Linked DNA regions of Idiomarina loihiensis L2TR. The main gene of each other region encodes a partner of the protein of the gene in region 2 in a complex. Links are inferred from orthologs where the notes say so. Each region holds a gene or a part of one and is shown on either strand. Other genes may lie near its edges.

Evidence for each region.
Region 1: the proteins of secA (region 2) and secY are in contact, whole or in part, in a crystal structure (PDB 3DIN), measured with the Thermotoga maritima proteins. The link is inferred for Idiomarina loihiensis L2TR from one-to-one orthologs. Residues at the interface, in WP_004082002.1 of Thermotoga maritima: Glu261, Ala262, Arg263, Lys300, Ala301, Arg302, Thr303, Ile304, Ile305, Leu323, Tyr324, Asp325, Pro326, Val329, Ser330, Tyr333, Ile336, Lys340, Phe345, Val349, Glu363, Phe364, Tyr374, Ser375, Gly376, Gly377, Glu393, Ile395, Thr482, Ser483; in WP_004081795.1 of Thermotoga maritima: Glu108, Gly109, Glu110, Glu111, Ala236, Glu237, Arg238, Arg239, Ile240, Thr241, Ile242, Gln243, Tyr244, Ala245, Arg246, Arg247, Val248, Thr249, Gly250, Arg251, Arg252, Val253, Tyr254, Gly256, Ala257, Ser258, Thr259, Tyr260, Leu261, Pro262.

The regions. Positions count from the first base shown.
Region 1 is NC_006512.1:2,032,263-2,038,558, reverse strand. The notes cover bases 2,866-5,838. They hold secY (preprotein translocase subunit SecY), read left to right. Parts: upstream 2,866-3,674; coding sequence 3,675-5,003; downstream 5,004-5,838. Other genes in these bases: rpsK (30S ribosomal protein S11), read left to right, coding at 5,631-5,838; rpsM (30S ribosomal protein S13), read left to right, coding at 5,262-5,618; rpmJ (50S ribosomal protein L36), read left to right, coding at 5,028-5,141; rplO (50S ribosomal protein L15), read left to right, coding at 3,235-3,669; rpmD (50S ribosomal protein L30), read left to right, coding at 3,049-3,231. Also shown: rplX (50S ribosomal protein L24), read left to right, coding at 11-325; rplE (50S ribosomal protein L5), read left to right, coding at 346-885; rpsN (30S ribosomal protein S14), read left to right, coding at 897-1,202; rpsH (30S ribosomal protein S8), read left to right, coding at 1,229-1,621; rplF (50S ribosomal protein L6), read left to right, coding at 1,636-2,169; rplR (50S ribosomal protein L18), read left to right, coding at 2,179-2,532; more of rpsE, read left to right, coding at 2,542-2,865; more of rpsK, read left to right, coding at 5,839-6,020; rpsD (30S ribosomal protein S4), read left to right, coding at 6,049-6,296. UniProt on the Escherichia coli protein: The central subunit of the protein translocation channel SecYEG. Consists of two halves formed by TMs 1-5 and 6-10.
Region 2 is NC_006512.1:454,775-464,044, forward strand. Bases 5,487-8,773 are described here. They hold secA (preprotein translocase subunit SecA), read left to right. Parts: upstream 5,487-5,855; coding sequence 5,856-8,573; downstream 8,574-8,773. Other genes in these bases: IL_RS02260 (M23 family metallopeptidase), read left to right, coding at 5,487-5,773; mutT (8-oxo-dGTP diphosphatase MutT), read left to right, coding at 8,580-8,773. Outside these bases: IL_RS02230 (D-alanine--D-alanine ligase), read left to right, coding at 1-80; IL_RS02235 (cell division protein FtsQ/DivIB), read left to right, coding at 83-829; cell division protein FtsA, read left to right, coding at 836-2,068; cell division protein FtsZ, read left to right, coding at 2,108-3,307; lpxC (UDP-3-O-acyl-N-acetylglucosamine deacetylase), read left to right, coding at 3,431-4,351; IL_RS02255 (DUF721 domain-containing protein), read right to left, coding at 4,348-4,752; more of IL_RS02260, read left to right, coding at 4,841-5,486; more of mutT, read left to right, coding at 8,774-8,996; DNA gyrase inhibitor YacG, read right to left, coding at 9,032-9,226; cell division protein ZapD, read right to left, coding at 9,223-9,270. UniProt on the Escherichia coli protein: Required for protein export, interacts with the SecYEG preprotein conducting channel.

The DNA.
Region 1 (6,296 bases), 1.6 Mb from region 2 along the record:
GGAGTCAATTATGGCGGCAAAAATTAAACGTGATGACGAAGTAGTCGTCCTGGCAGGTAAGGACAAGGGCAAGCAAGGCAAAGTCCTGAAAGTTCTTACCGATAAAGATCGCGTGATCGTGGAAGGCGTCAACGTAGTCAAGAAACATCAGAAGCCAAATCCGGCTTTAGGTGAATCAGGTGGCATCGTTGAACAAGAAGCAGCAATCCACATTTCGAACGTAGCGATCCTTAACCCAGAGACAGGTAAAGCAGATCGTGTTGGATTTCGTCTTGAAGATGGCAAGAAAGTTCGCTTCTTCAAATCGAACAACGCAATCATTTAATTCAAACTTGGAGTTTTACGATGGCGAAACTGCATGATTTTTACAGAGAATCGGTAGTTCCTGAGCTTATGAAAGAGTTCAGCTACAACAGCGTCATGCAAGTCCCTCGGATTGATAAAATCACCCTTAACATGGGTGTTGGTGAAGCTCTGGCTGACAAAAAAGTACTTGATAACGCAGTGGCTGACCTAGAGGCTATCTCTGGTCAAAAGCCAATTCGTACTGTGGCACGCAAGTCTGTCGCCGGTTTCAAAGTCCGTGAAGGCTTCCCGATTGGCTGTAAAGTAACTCTGCGCGGCGAGCGCATGTGGGACTTTTTGCAACGCTTAATTTCGATTGCAATCCCACGTATCCGTGACTTCCGTGGCCTGAACCCTAAATCGTTCGATGGTCGTGGTAATTACAGCATGGGTGTTCGTGAGCAGATCATCTTTCCGGAGGTCGACTATGACAAAGTCGACAAGGTACGTGGTCTGGATATCACCATTACCACAAATGCTGGCACAGATGACGAAGCTCGTGCTTTGCTAGCTGCCTTTAACTTCCCGTTCAGAAAGTAAGGTGTAGAGTTATGGCAAAACAGTCAATGAAAGCGCGTGACGTGAAGCGAGCTAAAATCGCTTCAAAATACGCAGAAAAACGCAACGCACTGAAAACGGTCATTAATGACCCTAAAGCATCAGACGAAGAGCGTTGGGAAGCCGTACTTAAGTTGCAACAGCTCCCACGTGATGCCAGTCCGACGCGTCAACGTAACCGTTGTCGTATAACTGGTCGTCCTCATGGTTTCCTTCGTAAATTCGGCATGAGCCGAATCAAGGTCCGTGAGATGGCGATGCGCGGTGAAATTCCTGGCTTGAAAAAAGCTAGCTGGTAAGCCACGAATCACGGGAGAAAGCAAATATGAGCATGCAAGATCCAATTGCGGATATGTTCACACGCATTCGCAACGCTCAAGGTGCTAACAAAGTAACGGTTAAAATGCCGTCTTCTAAGCAGAAAGTGGCGATTGCTCAAGTTCTGAAAGAAGAAGGTTTTATTACTGGTTACAGTGCCGAGAGTACTGTTAAACCTGAGCTTGAAGTCGAATTGAAATATTTCGAAGGCAAGCCAGTAATTGAAACAATCGAGCGCGTTAGTCGGCCTGGTCTGCGTATCTATAAGAAACGCAACGAGTTGCCTAACGTAATGGGTGGCCTTGGCATCGCAGTAGTTTCGACGTCTAAAGGCCTGATGACTGATCGTGCCGCTCGCCAAGCTGGTCTTGGTGGCGAAATTATCGGTTACGTAGCGTAATTAGGAGGTAGGAAATGTCACGTGTTGCTAAAGCACCCATTGAAATTCCTGCTGGCGTTGAAGTTACGCTAAATGGCCAGGAAGTCACGATTAAAGGTGCCCAAGGCTCACTGAGTCGTGTTGTAAACGATGCAGTTGAACTGGTAAAAGATGAGAGTGAGTTACGTACTAACGCCCGTGAAGGTGTTGCTAACTCAACAGCTCAAGCTGGTACGGCTCGTGCATTGTTGCAAAACATGGTGGTCGGAGTCACTAAAGGATTCGAACGTAAGTTACAGTTGATAGGTGTTGGTTACCGTGCGCAAGCACAAGGTAAAAAACTAAACCTGACGCTAGGCTTTTCGCATCCTGTGGAGTTCGAGATTCCTGAAGGGATCACAATCGATACTCCGACTCAGACTGAAGTCGTCGTTAAAGGTGCAGATAAGCAGTTAGTTGGTCAAGTTGCCGCTAACATTCGTGCATACCGTAAACCCGAGCCTTACAAAGGCAAAGGTGTCCGTTATGCTGACGAGCAAGTGCGCCGTAAAGAAGCCAAGAAAAAGTAGGGTAATACGATGGACAATAAAGCAGCTCGCTTACGTCGTGCTACTCGCGCACGTAAACAAATTAAAGAGTTGGGTGCAAATCGCCTGGTCGTTCACCGTACACCACGGCATATTTACGCGCAGTTGATCGCACCTAACGGTTCTGAAGTGCTGGCAGCCGCATCGACTGCAGAGAAAAGTGTCCGCGAAGGGCTTAAATCTACAGGTAATGTAGACGCAGCCAAAGTCGTGGGCAAAACTATCGCTGAACGAGCGATTGAAAAAGGCGTTAAAAACGTGTCTTTCGATCGTAGTGGTTTTAAATACCACGGTCGCGTAGCCGCATTAGCGGACGCAGCTCGTGAAGCCGGACTTCAGTTCTAGGAGACGAACATGGCAAATGTAGAAGCTCAAACCGGTGAACTGATAGAGAAGTTGATCACAGTAAATCGTGTAGCAAAAGTGGTTAAAGGTGGTCGTATCTTTAGCTTCACTGCACTGACTGTGGTTGGCGACGGTAAAGGTAAAGTCGGTTTTGGTTATGGTAAAGCGCGTGAAGTACCCGCTGCTATTCAAAAAGCAATGGAAAAAGCACGTCGCAATATGGTTACCGTTCAACTGAAAGGCGACACTTTACAGCATCCTGTTAAAGGACGTCATTCAGGTTCACAGGTATACATGCAACCTGCTTCAGAAGGTACGGGTATCATCGCTGGTGGTGCAATGCGTGCGGTTCTGGAAGTTTCAGGTGTTCATAACGTGCTGTCAAAGGCATATGGTTCAACCAACCCAATCAACGTTGTTCGCGCGACTATCAAAGCGTTGAACGGCATGAAATCGCCGGAGCAAGTTGCGGCGAAGCGTGGATTGCGCGTTGACGAAATACTGGGGTAGTGAACAATGGCGAAAAAGACAATCAAAGTAACACAGACGCGTAGCTCTATCGGTCGTTTGCCGAAGCATAAAGCTACACTACGTGGCTTGGGTCTCCGCCGCATTGGTCACACAGTAGAGTTGGAAGACACTGCTGCAGTCCGCGGTATGGTGAACCGAGTTAATTACATGATTAAGGTGGAGGGATAAGCGATGGAACTTAATACACTTGCTCCCGCACCTGGTGCAAAAAGCAGCAAAAAGCGCGTTGGGCGTGGTATTGGTTCAGGTCTTGGAAAGACTGGCGGCCGTGGTCACAAAGGGCAGAAATCTCGCTCTGGTGGCTCAGTCAAGCCAGGTTTCGAAGGCGGACAAATGCCAATTCAACGTCGTCTGCCAAAATTTGGTTTTACTTCTCGCAAGGCTATGGTCACTGCAGAAGTAAACTTGGCAGAAATCGCGAAGGTTGACGGTGATACCGTTGAACTGGCGACTTTGAAAGCAGCAGGTCTCGTTCGTAAGAACGTACTACACGCTAAAGTCATCAAATCTGGTGAGTTAAGTCGTGCTGTGACTGTAAAAGGTCTTAAAGTCACCAAAGGCGCTCGCGAAGCTATTGAAGCTGCTGGCGGCAAAATCGAAGGATAGAGCAAATGGCTAAACCAGGATTGGAATCAAATCGAGCGCAAGGTGGCTTGTCGGAACTTAAGCGTCGCCTGCTGTTTGTGTTAGGAGCGATTATCGTTTTCCGAGCGGGCTCCTTTGTGCCTATTCCTGGTATTGATGCCGCTGTATTAGCTCAGCTATTCGAACAGCAGAAAGATACCATCGTTGCCATGTTTAACATGTTCAGCGGTGGTGCCTTAGAGCGTGCGTCAGTATTTGCATTAGGTATTATGCCGTATATTTCGGCTTCGATTATTATGCAGTTGGCTAGCGTGGTACATCCGCGTTTGGCCGAGCTTAAGAAAGAAGGTGAGTCTGGTCGTCGTAAGATTAACCAGTATACGCGGTGGGGTACTTTAATACTGGCAACGTTCCAGTCGATTGGTATAGCTACAGGCTTGCCAAATTTGATGCCAGGACTCGTAATAGACCCTGGCTTCGGCTTCTATTTCACTGCTGTAGTGAGCTTAGTCACAGGAACCATGTTCCTTATGTGGTTAGGTGAACAGATTACTGAGCGTGGTATTGGCAACGGTATCTCTATCCTGATCTTTGTGGGTATTGTTGCAGGATTACCTTCCGCTATCGGCCAAACGGCTGAACAAGCGCGTCAAGGTGACTTGCACCTGTTATTGTTGTTATTAATTGGGGTTGTGGTTTTAGCAGTAACTTATTTCGTTGTTTTTGTGGAGCGTGGTCAACGTCGTATCGTCGTTAATTATGCGAAGCGTCAACAAGGTCGTAAGGTATTTGCTGCGCAAAGCACGCACTTGCCATTGAAAGTTAATATGGCTGGTGTTATTCCACCAATTTTTGCGTCAAGTATTATTTTATTCCCGGGTACCATTGCCACTTGGTTTGGCTCTGGTGAAGGTATGGTTGCAGACTTTTTGCAGCAAGTATCGATGACATTGTCTCCCGGTCAGCCGTTATATGTGTTATTGTACGCGGCTGCGATAATCTTCTTCTGTTTCTTCTATACTGCGTTGGTATTTAACCCTCGCGAAACAGCTGACAACTTGAAGAAGTCGGGTGCGTTTATTCCGGGGATTCGCCCAGGTGAACAAACCTCAAGATACATCGATAAAGTAATGACGCGTTTGACATTAGCAGGCGCACTGTACATTACCTTTGTCTGTTTGGTTCCGGAGTTCATGATGATTGCATGGAATGTGCAATTCTACTTCGGCGGTACATCTTTATTGATTATCGTTGTTGTTATCATGGACTTTATGGCACAGGTTCAGACTCATATGATGTCGCATCAATATGACTCTGTCCTGAAAAAAGCCAATCTAAAAGGCTACGGCCGGTAAGATTGGGTAGAACGGAGAGTAGCAATGAAAGTTCGTGCTTCCGTGAAGAAAATCTGTCGTAACTGCAAAATCATCAAGCGTAACGGTGTAGTTCGCGTTATTTGCACTGATGCTAAGCATAAGCAACGACAAGGTTGATTCGAAGGAAAGGCTTGCGGCTTAGTCGCCGCAGCCTTTGAAGTATTTGCAATTCGGCAATCGGTTGAGTATCCTAACGGGCTTTTCAACTGAAGCCTACAAACTGAAGGAGACGTGTTAGTGGCCCGTATCGCTGGCATTAACGTTCCTGACAATAAGCATGCAGTCATAGCTTTGACTGCAATCTACGGTGTTGGCCGTACTCGTTCACAGCAGATTCTTGCTGCTACGGGTATCGCTGAAGACACCAAGATTGGTTCATTGTCAGAAGACAAACTGGACGCGCTTCGTGACGCTGTATCAAAGTTCGCCGTAGAAGGTGATCTGCGTCGTGAAGTATCTATGAACATTAAACGTTTGATGGACCTCGGGTGTTTCCGTGGACTTCGTCATCGTCGTAGCTTACCTCTACGTGGGCAGCGCACTAAAACAAATGCGCGCACTCGTAAAGGTCCGCGCAAACCAATCAAGAAATAGGGGGATTGAGTAATGGCTAAAACACCAACTCGCTCTCGAAAGCGCGTTAAAAAGCAGGTCGCCGATGGCATGGCTCATGTGCATGCATCTTTCAACAACACCATTATTACCATTACTGATCGCCAGGGTAACGCACTAGCGTGGGCTACTGCAGGTGGATCAGGGTTCCGTGGTTCACGGAAATCAACGCCGTTCGCAGCACAGGTTGCAGCAGAACGCGCAGGTGAAATGGCGAAGGAATACGGACTGAAAAACCTGGAAGTATTTGTGAATGGTCCAGGCCCAGGTCGTGAATCATCGATTCGTGCCCTGAACGCCGTTGGTTACAAAATCACAAATATTACCGATGTGACACCGATTCCTCACAACGGTTGTCGTCCGCCTAAGAAACGTCGCGTTTAAGGCGTGAATCGATAGTTGGAGAAAGATCATGGCTAGATATTTGGGTCCAAAGCTCAAGCTGAGCCGTCGCGAAGGAACAGATTTGTTCCTGAAGAGCGGCGTTCGCGCAATCGATTCTAAATGTAAGATCGAAACTGCACCAGGACAACACGGCGCGCGTCGCGGTCGTTTGTCAGATTACGGTGTTCAGTTGCGTGAGAAACAGAAAGTTCGTCGTATGTACGGCGTACTGGAAAAGCAATTTCGTAACTACTACAAAGAAGCTGCACGACTGAA
Region 2 (9,270 bases):
TACCTATGGCGGCAAAAGTTGCTGGTTTACAGTTTAATGACTTAGTGGAGCGCATTTTAGCGCAAACGCTGGAGCGCTAACGATGGCTGCTGAACAGCGCCTGCGCTCAGTCAACTTTTGGTCAGGTGTGGTGGTGTTATGCCTGACTATTGCGGGGGCACTGGTTGGTATCTATCAGTTAAACGAAGTGCTGACAGACGAACAGCAAGTACCGCTGGCTGAATTAAGTGTTCAAGGCGAGTTGCATTATACCGCCAGCGAAGAGGTTAGGCAGGCATTGACAGCAGAGCCGTTAGGAAGCTTTTTTACGGCCGATGTGGATGATTTAAGGCGTCGGGTAGAGCAGTTGCCGTGGGTGCAAAAGGTTTCTATTCGCAAGGTTTGGCCGGATAAGTTGTCGGTTTATGTGACGGAGCACAAACCCGTGGCCATGTGGAACGGTGATCGGCTTATCAATCAGCATCAGGAAGTTTTCCGGGCTGATATAACGAGAGCTGACAGCAGTTTGCCACAGTTGTTCGGTCCGGAGAACGCGGTGAAAGAGACCTGGAAGGAATTTAACCGGGTACAGCAAATGCTGGAGGTTAATGGCTTTCAGATAAGAGCGTTGAGATTAACCGAACGCTTTGCTGTCAACGTGGTTTTGGCACAGGGAATTGAGATTAAATTGGGGCGCGAAGCCACATTAGAGAGAATTAAGCGGTTTATCGATGTGTTTCCCAGCATCGTTGAGCACGAAAAAAGTAAAAACAACGAAATCGATACTGTGGATTTACGATATGACACCGGGGCTGCAGTGGCCTGGCGTGAAGCAAAAAGTGAGAGTTAGACGGTTATGTCGAAAACATCGGAACACAATATGGTTGTAGGTCTGGATATAGGCACCAGCAAAGTGACTGCACTTATAGGTGAGTTATTACCTGATAATGAGATCAGTGTTGTTGGCGTTGGCACGGCTACGTCGCGTGGCATGGACAAAGGTGGTGTGAATGACCTTAATCTGGTTGTGCAATCGGTACAGCGTGCTGTGGATGAAGCCGAATTAATGGCTGATTGCCGCGTGGCATCGGTGTATTTGAACATTTCCGGACGTCATATTTCCTGTCAGAACGAAAGTGGCATGGTACCGATTAACGAAGCTGAAGTGACTCAGGATGATGTCGACAGCGTGATTCACGCCGCGCAGTCAGTGCCTATTGCAAAGGAACGTCGTATTTTACACGTCTTGCCGCAGGAGTACGTCATTGACTCACAGGAAAGTATCCGCAGCCCAATAGGCATGTCCGGTGTCCGTATGGAGTCGAAAGTGCACATTATTACCTGTGCCAACGATATGGCGAAGAATATTATAAAAGCGGTTGAGCGTTGCGGACTGTCGGTGGATAAACTGATTTTCTCGGCGTTAGCATCAAGTATATCGGTATTAACCGATGACGAAAAAGATTTAGGCGTGGCGCTGGTCGATTTAGGCGGCGGCACCATTGATATTTGTATATACGCGGGCGGGGTATTGCGCCATACAGCGGTGATTCCGGCGGCAGGCAATCAAGTCACCAGTGACATTGCCAAGATATTCCGTACGCCGACCAACCACGCAGAAGAAATTAAGACCAAGCACGCGTGTGCACTGCGACAAATGGTCAGCATGGAAGACACCATTGAGGTGCCTTCGGTGGGAGGTCGCCCGTCGCGGGTAATGTCGCGTCATACGCTGGCCGAAGTCGTCGAGCCGCGTTATCAGGAATTGTTTGAGCTGGTCAGGGATGAAATTCAGCAAAGTGGTTTAGACGAGCAAATTGCAGCCGGAGTAGTTATTACCGGCGGTAGCGCCAAAATGGAAGGTTGTGTTGATTTTGCCGAAGAAATTTTTCAAATGCCGGTTCGTATCGGCGTTCCTCTGGGCATGAAAGGCCTACGAGATTACGTCGAAGATCCGGTTTATGCCACAGCGGTGGGACTGTTACGGTATGGGCAGGAAGATGCCGCTGTGTCACAAAAAGAAAGCTCTAAAACTGACGTGATCGGACTCTGGCAAAAAGTGCAGAGTTGGTTCAAAGGTGAGTTTTAACTTGGGGTAGCACGTTAAAAGCAGGTAGGGAGAATTATTATGTTCGAACTGATGGACAATTATGAAAGCGAAGCCGTCATTAAGGTGATTGGCGTCGGTGGTGGTGGCGGAAACGCTGTCCAGCACATGGTGAAAGAATCAATTGAAGGTGTGCAGTTTATTGCAGCCAATACCGATGCGCAGGCTCTGCGTAATCATACGGCAGATGTCACCATTCAATTAGGGCAGGACATCACTAAAGGTCTTGGCGCTGGCGCCAACCCGGAAGTGGGTCGTCAGTCGGCAGAAGAGGACCGCGAGAATATCCGAGTCCACTTAGAAGGTGCCGATATGGTCTTTATTGCAGCTGGCATGGGCGGCGGTACCGGAACTGGTGCGGCACCTGTGGTTGCTGAAGTTGCCAAAGAACTGGGTATTCTGACCGTTGCGGTTGTGACCAAGCCTTTCCCGTTTGAAGGGAAAAAGCGTATGGCCGTCGCCGATGAAGGCATTAACGCACTGGCGCAAAGCGTCGACTCGTTAATTACTATACCAAACGAGAAGTTGCTAAAAGTTATGGGCCGTGGAACCAGCTTGCTGGACGCCTTTAGTGCTGCAAACAACGTATTGTTGGGCGCGGTTCAGGGTATTGCTGAGCTCATTACTCGTCCGGGTCTTATTAACGTCGACTTTGCTGACGTTCGCGCGGTCATGAAAGAGATGGGTACCGCCATGATGGGTACCGGTGTTGCCAGCGGTGAAGATCGTGCGCAGGAAGCCGCGGAGATGGCCATTAACAGCCCGTTACTGGAAGACATCGACTTGTCTGGTGCTCGTGGCGTTCTGATTAACGTGACCGCCGGCATGGACATGAGTATTGAAGAACTGGACACCGTAGGTAATACGGTTAAAGCCTTTGCTTCAGATAACGCAACGGTGATCGTGGGTACGGTTATCGATACTGAAATGTCTGACGAGTTGCGCGTAACTGTTGTTGCTACAGGTATTGGCGCGGAACGTAAGCCCGATATCTCTTTGGTGAATAATACTAACCAGACAACGGCCAAGCGTGAACCGCAACCGGCTTACCGTAGTAATGATATAGACCGCGGCGGTGCAGCACCTCGTTATGAGGAGCAGGAAGAGCTGCAACCGGAAGCAAAAGCGGAACCAAAACGTCAGCCTGCTGCCAAAGCTAAACAGGATAAAGAACTCGATTACCTGGATATTCCGGCTTTTTTGCGAAAACAGGTCGACTAAATTGACGTAACGCTTGATAAGTATGCGTAAAATTTGATCGAACCATGACAAATGTCGTATAATATGCGGCCGCTTTGGCTTTAGCCATGGCGAACCGAATATAAAGGTAGGTGAACAAGTACCATGATTAAGCAACGTACATTACAGCAAGCGATATCAACCACTGGTGTTGGGCTGCACAAAGGCAATAAAGTAAACCTTACTTTACGCCCTGCGCCGGCCAATACCGGTTTGATATTCCGTCGTGTGGACCTTGATCCTGTGGTGGATATTCCAGCACGGGCCGACTGGGTGCGTGATACGCAGCTGTGTACCTGTCTTATCAATGAGGAAAACGTTCGCGTTTCTACCGTCGAGCATTTGCTCGCTGCGCTGGCCGGCGTTGGAATTGATAATGCGATTATCGAAGTCGATTCGCATGAAATTCCAATTATGGACGGCAGCTCGCACCCGTTTGTTTACCTGCTACAAAGCGCGGGCATTGAAGAGCAGTCAGCAGCGAAGAAGTTCATCCGGATCAAACAGCCGGTACGTGTCGAAGACGGTGATAAGTGGGCGGAACTGCTACCCCACGATGGTTTCCGTATCGACTTTGCTATCGACTTTGAACACCCGGCTATCGCAGACACAGGCCAGACCGTCAGTATCGACTTTAGCGCTAATGCTTTTATCAAAGAAATTAGCCGTGCTCGTACCTTTGGCTTTATGAAAGACATTGAATATTTACGGGAAAATAACCTGGCATTAGGCGGCAGTTTTGATAACGCTGTTGTGCTGGATGAATTCCGCATTCTGAATAGTGACGGTTTGCGTTACGACGATGAATTCGTAAAACACAAAATGTTGGATGCTATTGGTGATTTGTACATGGGTGGCCACAGTATTTTAGGTCACCTGCGTGCTTACAAGTCAGGGCATGCGCTGAATAATCAGCTATTACAGGCTTTGTTAGCGCAGCAGTCAGCATGGGAGTTTGTGACCTTTGACGAAGAGCAGGCTACTGCGCCTATCGCTTTTTGGTCACCAGCAACCACGACAGCTTAATCTTTATCGTTGGCGGTAAACTTTGCCGCCAACGCTTTTAATTCCGACTTCAACGGCTCATCACACCCCTCAGCCATTGTCAGTAGGCGTTCTGCGCTGCTCGAACCTTTCTGATTTTTAATACTTTTCTCAAAACTGTTCATTGACGGAGACACCTTAATTGAAAGGCTCTGTACCGGGACCGTCGCATTGTGGCGAAAATGCGTTATAATGGCCGCTTGCTGAAGTTTTAGCCTGGTTGCCCAGCTACCGTTATCCACCTGAATGATCATTTGACCATCGCGGATATTCAGCAATTGGCAGTGTTGACTGGTATTTTTATCAACGCATTGTTGAAACAATTGTTGCCAATGCGAAAGTTGGGCGGCAAACTGTGCATAATGTCGTAATGTTGACGACAAGGTTTTTTGACCTGAACGAAGCCATTCTGATGGTGTTTTCGGATGTCGTGACATAATTGCGTAGTAGGCAAATATTAAGAGAGTTCGGATGAGTTTATCAGTCTTTTATCGAGGCTCCAAAATACGTTTTCGTATTCGGTTAAGTCGACGTCGATTTTTTTCCTTTGTCGGTATTGCTGCCTTTATTGGCCTTGCTAGCTGGCAGCCATGGCAGTATCAGGGTATTGACCCTGCGGTGGCACAGAACAAAATCACGGAAGAGCAGAAAAAGCTTGTTTTACAAGAGCAGGCACTAAAAGAGTTAAAAGAAGATACTCAAAAGCGTCTGGGTGCTATGACCATTTATCTGGGCGAGTTAAGAGCTCAAATGCGTCGTCTGGACGCCTTAGGTGAGCGTTTAGCTGGTGTCGCTAATCTCGACAATGGTGAGTTTAACTTTAATCAGGAACTTCCCATTGGTGGGCCGGAACTAGAAGTTGCTGAACTTCCTCACAGCTCTGGTAAGGATGTCCTCACTGAAATTGAAGATATGCTGTCGCAGATCTCTGACAAACAAAAACAGCTATCGCTACTTGAATCTGTGATGATGAATCACCAACTTAATAATGATGCGTATATTGCAGGCCGTCCAATTTCAGATGGTTGGTTGTCTTCGCAATATGGAGTTCGTAAGGACCCTTTCAATGGCACACCCGCTATGCATAAAGGGTTAGATTTTGCCAGTTATAACGAAGACGTTAAGGTTATTGCTACCGGAGCCGGTGTTGTCACCTGGGCCGGCGACAGATACGGTTACGGCACCTTAGTCGAAATTGACCACGGTGGTGGCTTAAAAACCCGTTATGGTCATAACGACGAGTTAACAGTTTCAGTAGGGGATGTTGTTACCCGCGGTCAGCAAATTGCGAAAATGGGCAGCAGTGGTCGGTCGACCGGACCACATGTTCATTACGAAGTTTTGCGTAATGGCCGTCAAATTGACCCTAATCAGTTTGTGTATCGTAAAGCTGACTCAAAATAACTCGGTAATTAATTAGAACGTAGGCGGTACTTTAGGTACCGCTTTTGTTGTTCAGGAAAGTAACACAGGATAAATCAATCTCATGCTAGGCAGTCTGTTTCGAAAAGTATTTGGTAGTCGCAACGATCGCATTCTCAAAACTATGAAGAAAGACGTTGAGCGAATTAATTTGCTGGAACCCGAGTTTGAAGCGTTAAGTGATGCCGAGCTAAAAGAGAAAACCGCTGAATTTCGCAAGCGTCTGAACGATGGTGAGCGCATAGAGAAAATTTTACCCGAAGCCTTTGCTACTGTTCGTGAAGCCAGCAGACGTGTTTTCGGGATGCGTCACTTCGATGTACAGCTTATTGGCGGTATGGTACTGAACGATAACCGCATAGCAGAAATGAAAACGGGTGAAGGTAAAACGCTGACAGCGACCTTGCCTGCTTATTTGAATGCGTTACCGGGTAAAGGTGTTCACATTATTACGGTGAACGATTATCTGGCCAAGCGTGATGCTGAATTCAACCAACCATTATTTGACTTCCTTGGGTTGACCGTAGCGTTCAACATTCCGGGCATGGCGCCTGAAGACAAGAAAGCAGCTTATCAGGCCGACATTACTTACGGTACCAATAACGAGTTTGGTTTTGATTACCTGCGCGACAATATGGCCTTTGCGCCACAGGACAGAGTTCAGCGCGAATTAAACTACGCTTTGGTCGATGAAGTCGACTCAATTCTGATTGATGAAGCCCGTACGCCGCTGATTATTTCCGGTCCGGCTGAAGACAGTTCAGAAATGTACCGCAAAATGAATGAGCTGGTTCCACACTTGGTTCGTCAGGAAAAAGAAGACACTGAAGAAGAACAAGGCGACGGCGACTTTACCATTGATGAAAAAGCCAAGCAGCTGCATCTTACCGAACACGGTCAGGAACACATTGAAGAGCTGCTGAAAGAGAAAGGCATGCTGGACGCTGATGATTCGCTATACTCAGCCGCTAATATCAGTTTACTGCACCATATCAATGCTGCTTTACGCGCTCATCATCTATTTCAAAAAGATGTGGATTACATCATCAAAGACGACAAGGTTGTCATTGTTGATGAACATACAGGACGTACAATGGAAGGTCGCCGTTGGTCTGAAGGTCTGCATCAGGCAGTAGAAGCCAAAGAAGGCGTGCCAATTCAGAACGAAAACCAGACATTGGCATCTATTACCTTCCAGAATTATTTCCGTCTATACAACAAGCTAGCCGGTATGACCGGTACAGCCGATACTGAAGCCTTCGAGTTCCAGTCTATTTATGGTCTGGAGACCATTGTACTGCCAACCAACAAACCAATGGTTCGTGATGACAGAGCCGATCTTATTTATCTGACCACACTGGAAAAATACGAAGCTATAGCCGAAGACATTGAAGAGTGTCGTAAGCAGAAGCGCCCGGTGCTGGTGGGTACGGTTTCTATTGAAAACTCTGAGCTTTTGTCACAGTTGCTGAAGAAAAAGAAAATTCCTCATGCGGTACTGAACGCTAAATTCCACGAACACGAAGCAGACATTATTGCTCAGGCAGGCCGTCCGGGAACGGTAACCATTGCGACCAACATGGCCGGTCGTGGTACCGATATTGTTCTGGGCGGAAGCTGGATGGCAGAAGTTGAAAAGCTGGAAGAACCATCTAACGACAAAATCGAGAAAATAAAGCAAGACTGGCAGAAACTGCATGATGCCGTAATTGAGGCTGGCGGTTTGCACATTATTGGTACTGAGCGCCATGAGTCGCGTCGTATCGATAACCAGTTACGCGGTCGTGCTGGTCGTCAGGGTGACCCGGGTTCATCGCGTTTCTATTTGTCGCTGGAAGATCCACTTATGCGGATTTTCGCTTCAGACCGCATTGGAACTATGATGAAGCGTCTGGGTATGAAAGAAGGCGAAGCCATTGAACACCCTTGGGTAACGCGAGCTATTGAAAATGCGCAACGTAAGGTGGAAGGACGTAACTTTGATGTCCGTAAACAATTGCTTGAGTATGACGATGTAGCCAACGATCAGCGTAGTGTTGTCTATGACCAGCGTAATGAATTGCTGGACGAAGGTGATATCTCTGAAACCATCGTTGCGATACGTGACGACGTGATAAATTCAGTGATCAGCGAGTACGTTCCGCCTCAGTCTCTGGCTGAGCTCTGGGACTTAAAGGGTTTGGAAGAGCGTCTGCGTGGCGATTTCCACATCGAGCTGCCATTACAGCAATGGCTGGACGAAGAAGATCATTTCCATGAGGAAGTGTTGCGCGAGCGAGTACTGGAAGAGCTGGTTAAAGCTTACCAGGAAAAAGAAGAGATGGTGGGGCCTGAAGTGCTGCGCCGCTTCGAAAAATCCATCATGTTGCAAAGCCTTGACCAGCACTGGAAAGAACACTTAGCAGCAATGGATCATCTGCGTCAGGGTATTCACCTGCGTGGTTATGCTCAGAAAAACCCGAAACAAGAATACAAAAAAGAGGCTTTTGAACTCTTTACCGAGATGCTGGAAGCCCTGAAACTCGACGTTGTGACTATTCTGAGCAAGGTGAAAGTACGAGCTCAGGAAGATGTGGACGCAGTAGATGAACAACGTAAAGCAGCCGATAGCGCGCCACGTGAGTTCCGCCATGAGCAAAGTGGCCCGGCAGCTGAAGAGCCTCAGAAAAACACTGATAATGCTCAGGGACAACCGGTTCGTAAAGGCGCAAAAGTGGGTCGTAACGAGCCATGCCCTTGTGGGTCAGGCAAAAAATATAAACATTGTCACGGTAAACTATAGGTTTTTATGGAGACCCAAAAATCGCCTGCTGTCCATGTGGCAGTAGGCGTGATTGAAAATGAACAGGGCGAAATTTTTATCGCTCAACGTCATCCTGAACAACATCAGGGTGGTAAGTGGGAATTCCCCGGCGGTAAAGTCGAAGCTGGCGAGAATGTTCAACAAGCATTGCAGCGCGAACTAAAAGAAGAGTGCGGTATTGATGTGACCGACATGGCTCCATTAACCGTCATAGAGCATCAGTACAAAGATAAGCGAGTTTTACTCGATGTCTGGTGGGTGCTTTCATACAGCGGTGAAGCGCGTCAGTTAGAAGGTCAGGACTGGTGTTGGGTTGATAAAAACCAGCTGGATGCATTCCAGTTTCCGGAAGCTAATCAACCCATTGTCGAATGCATTATGCAGTCATTGAACGCTTATTAGTACAGCAACTCGTACTCTAATGGCTACTACCTGAACTAATAATCTGATTCTTCGTTGTTATAGTCGTCGTTAGCTATGACAACTGGCTCGCCCGGGATGCTTTTTTCCTCGTTTGCCCATTCACCTAAATCAATCAGCTTGCATCGCTCACTGCAAAAAGGTCTGGCAGGGGATTTTTCTGACCACTCTACCTTAGTCTGGCAGGTTGGGCAGTTAACACTAATACTCATGGACTACACCTTGCGAGTTCAAATTCAATATCGTGCAGGGATGT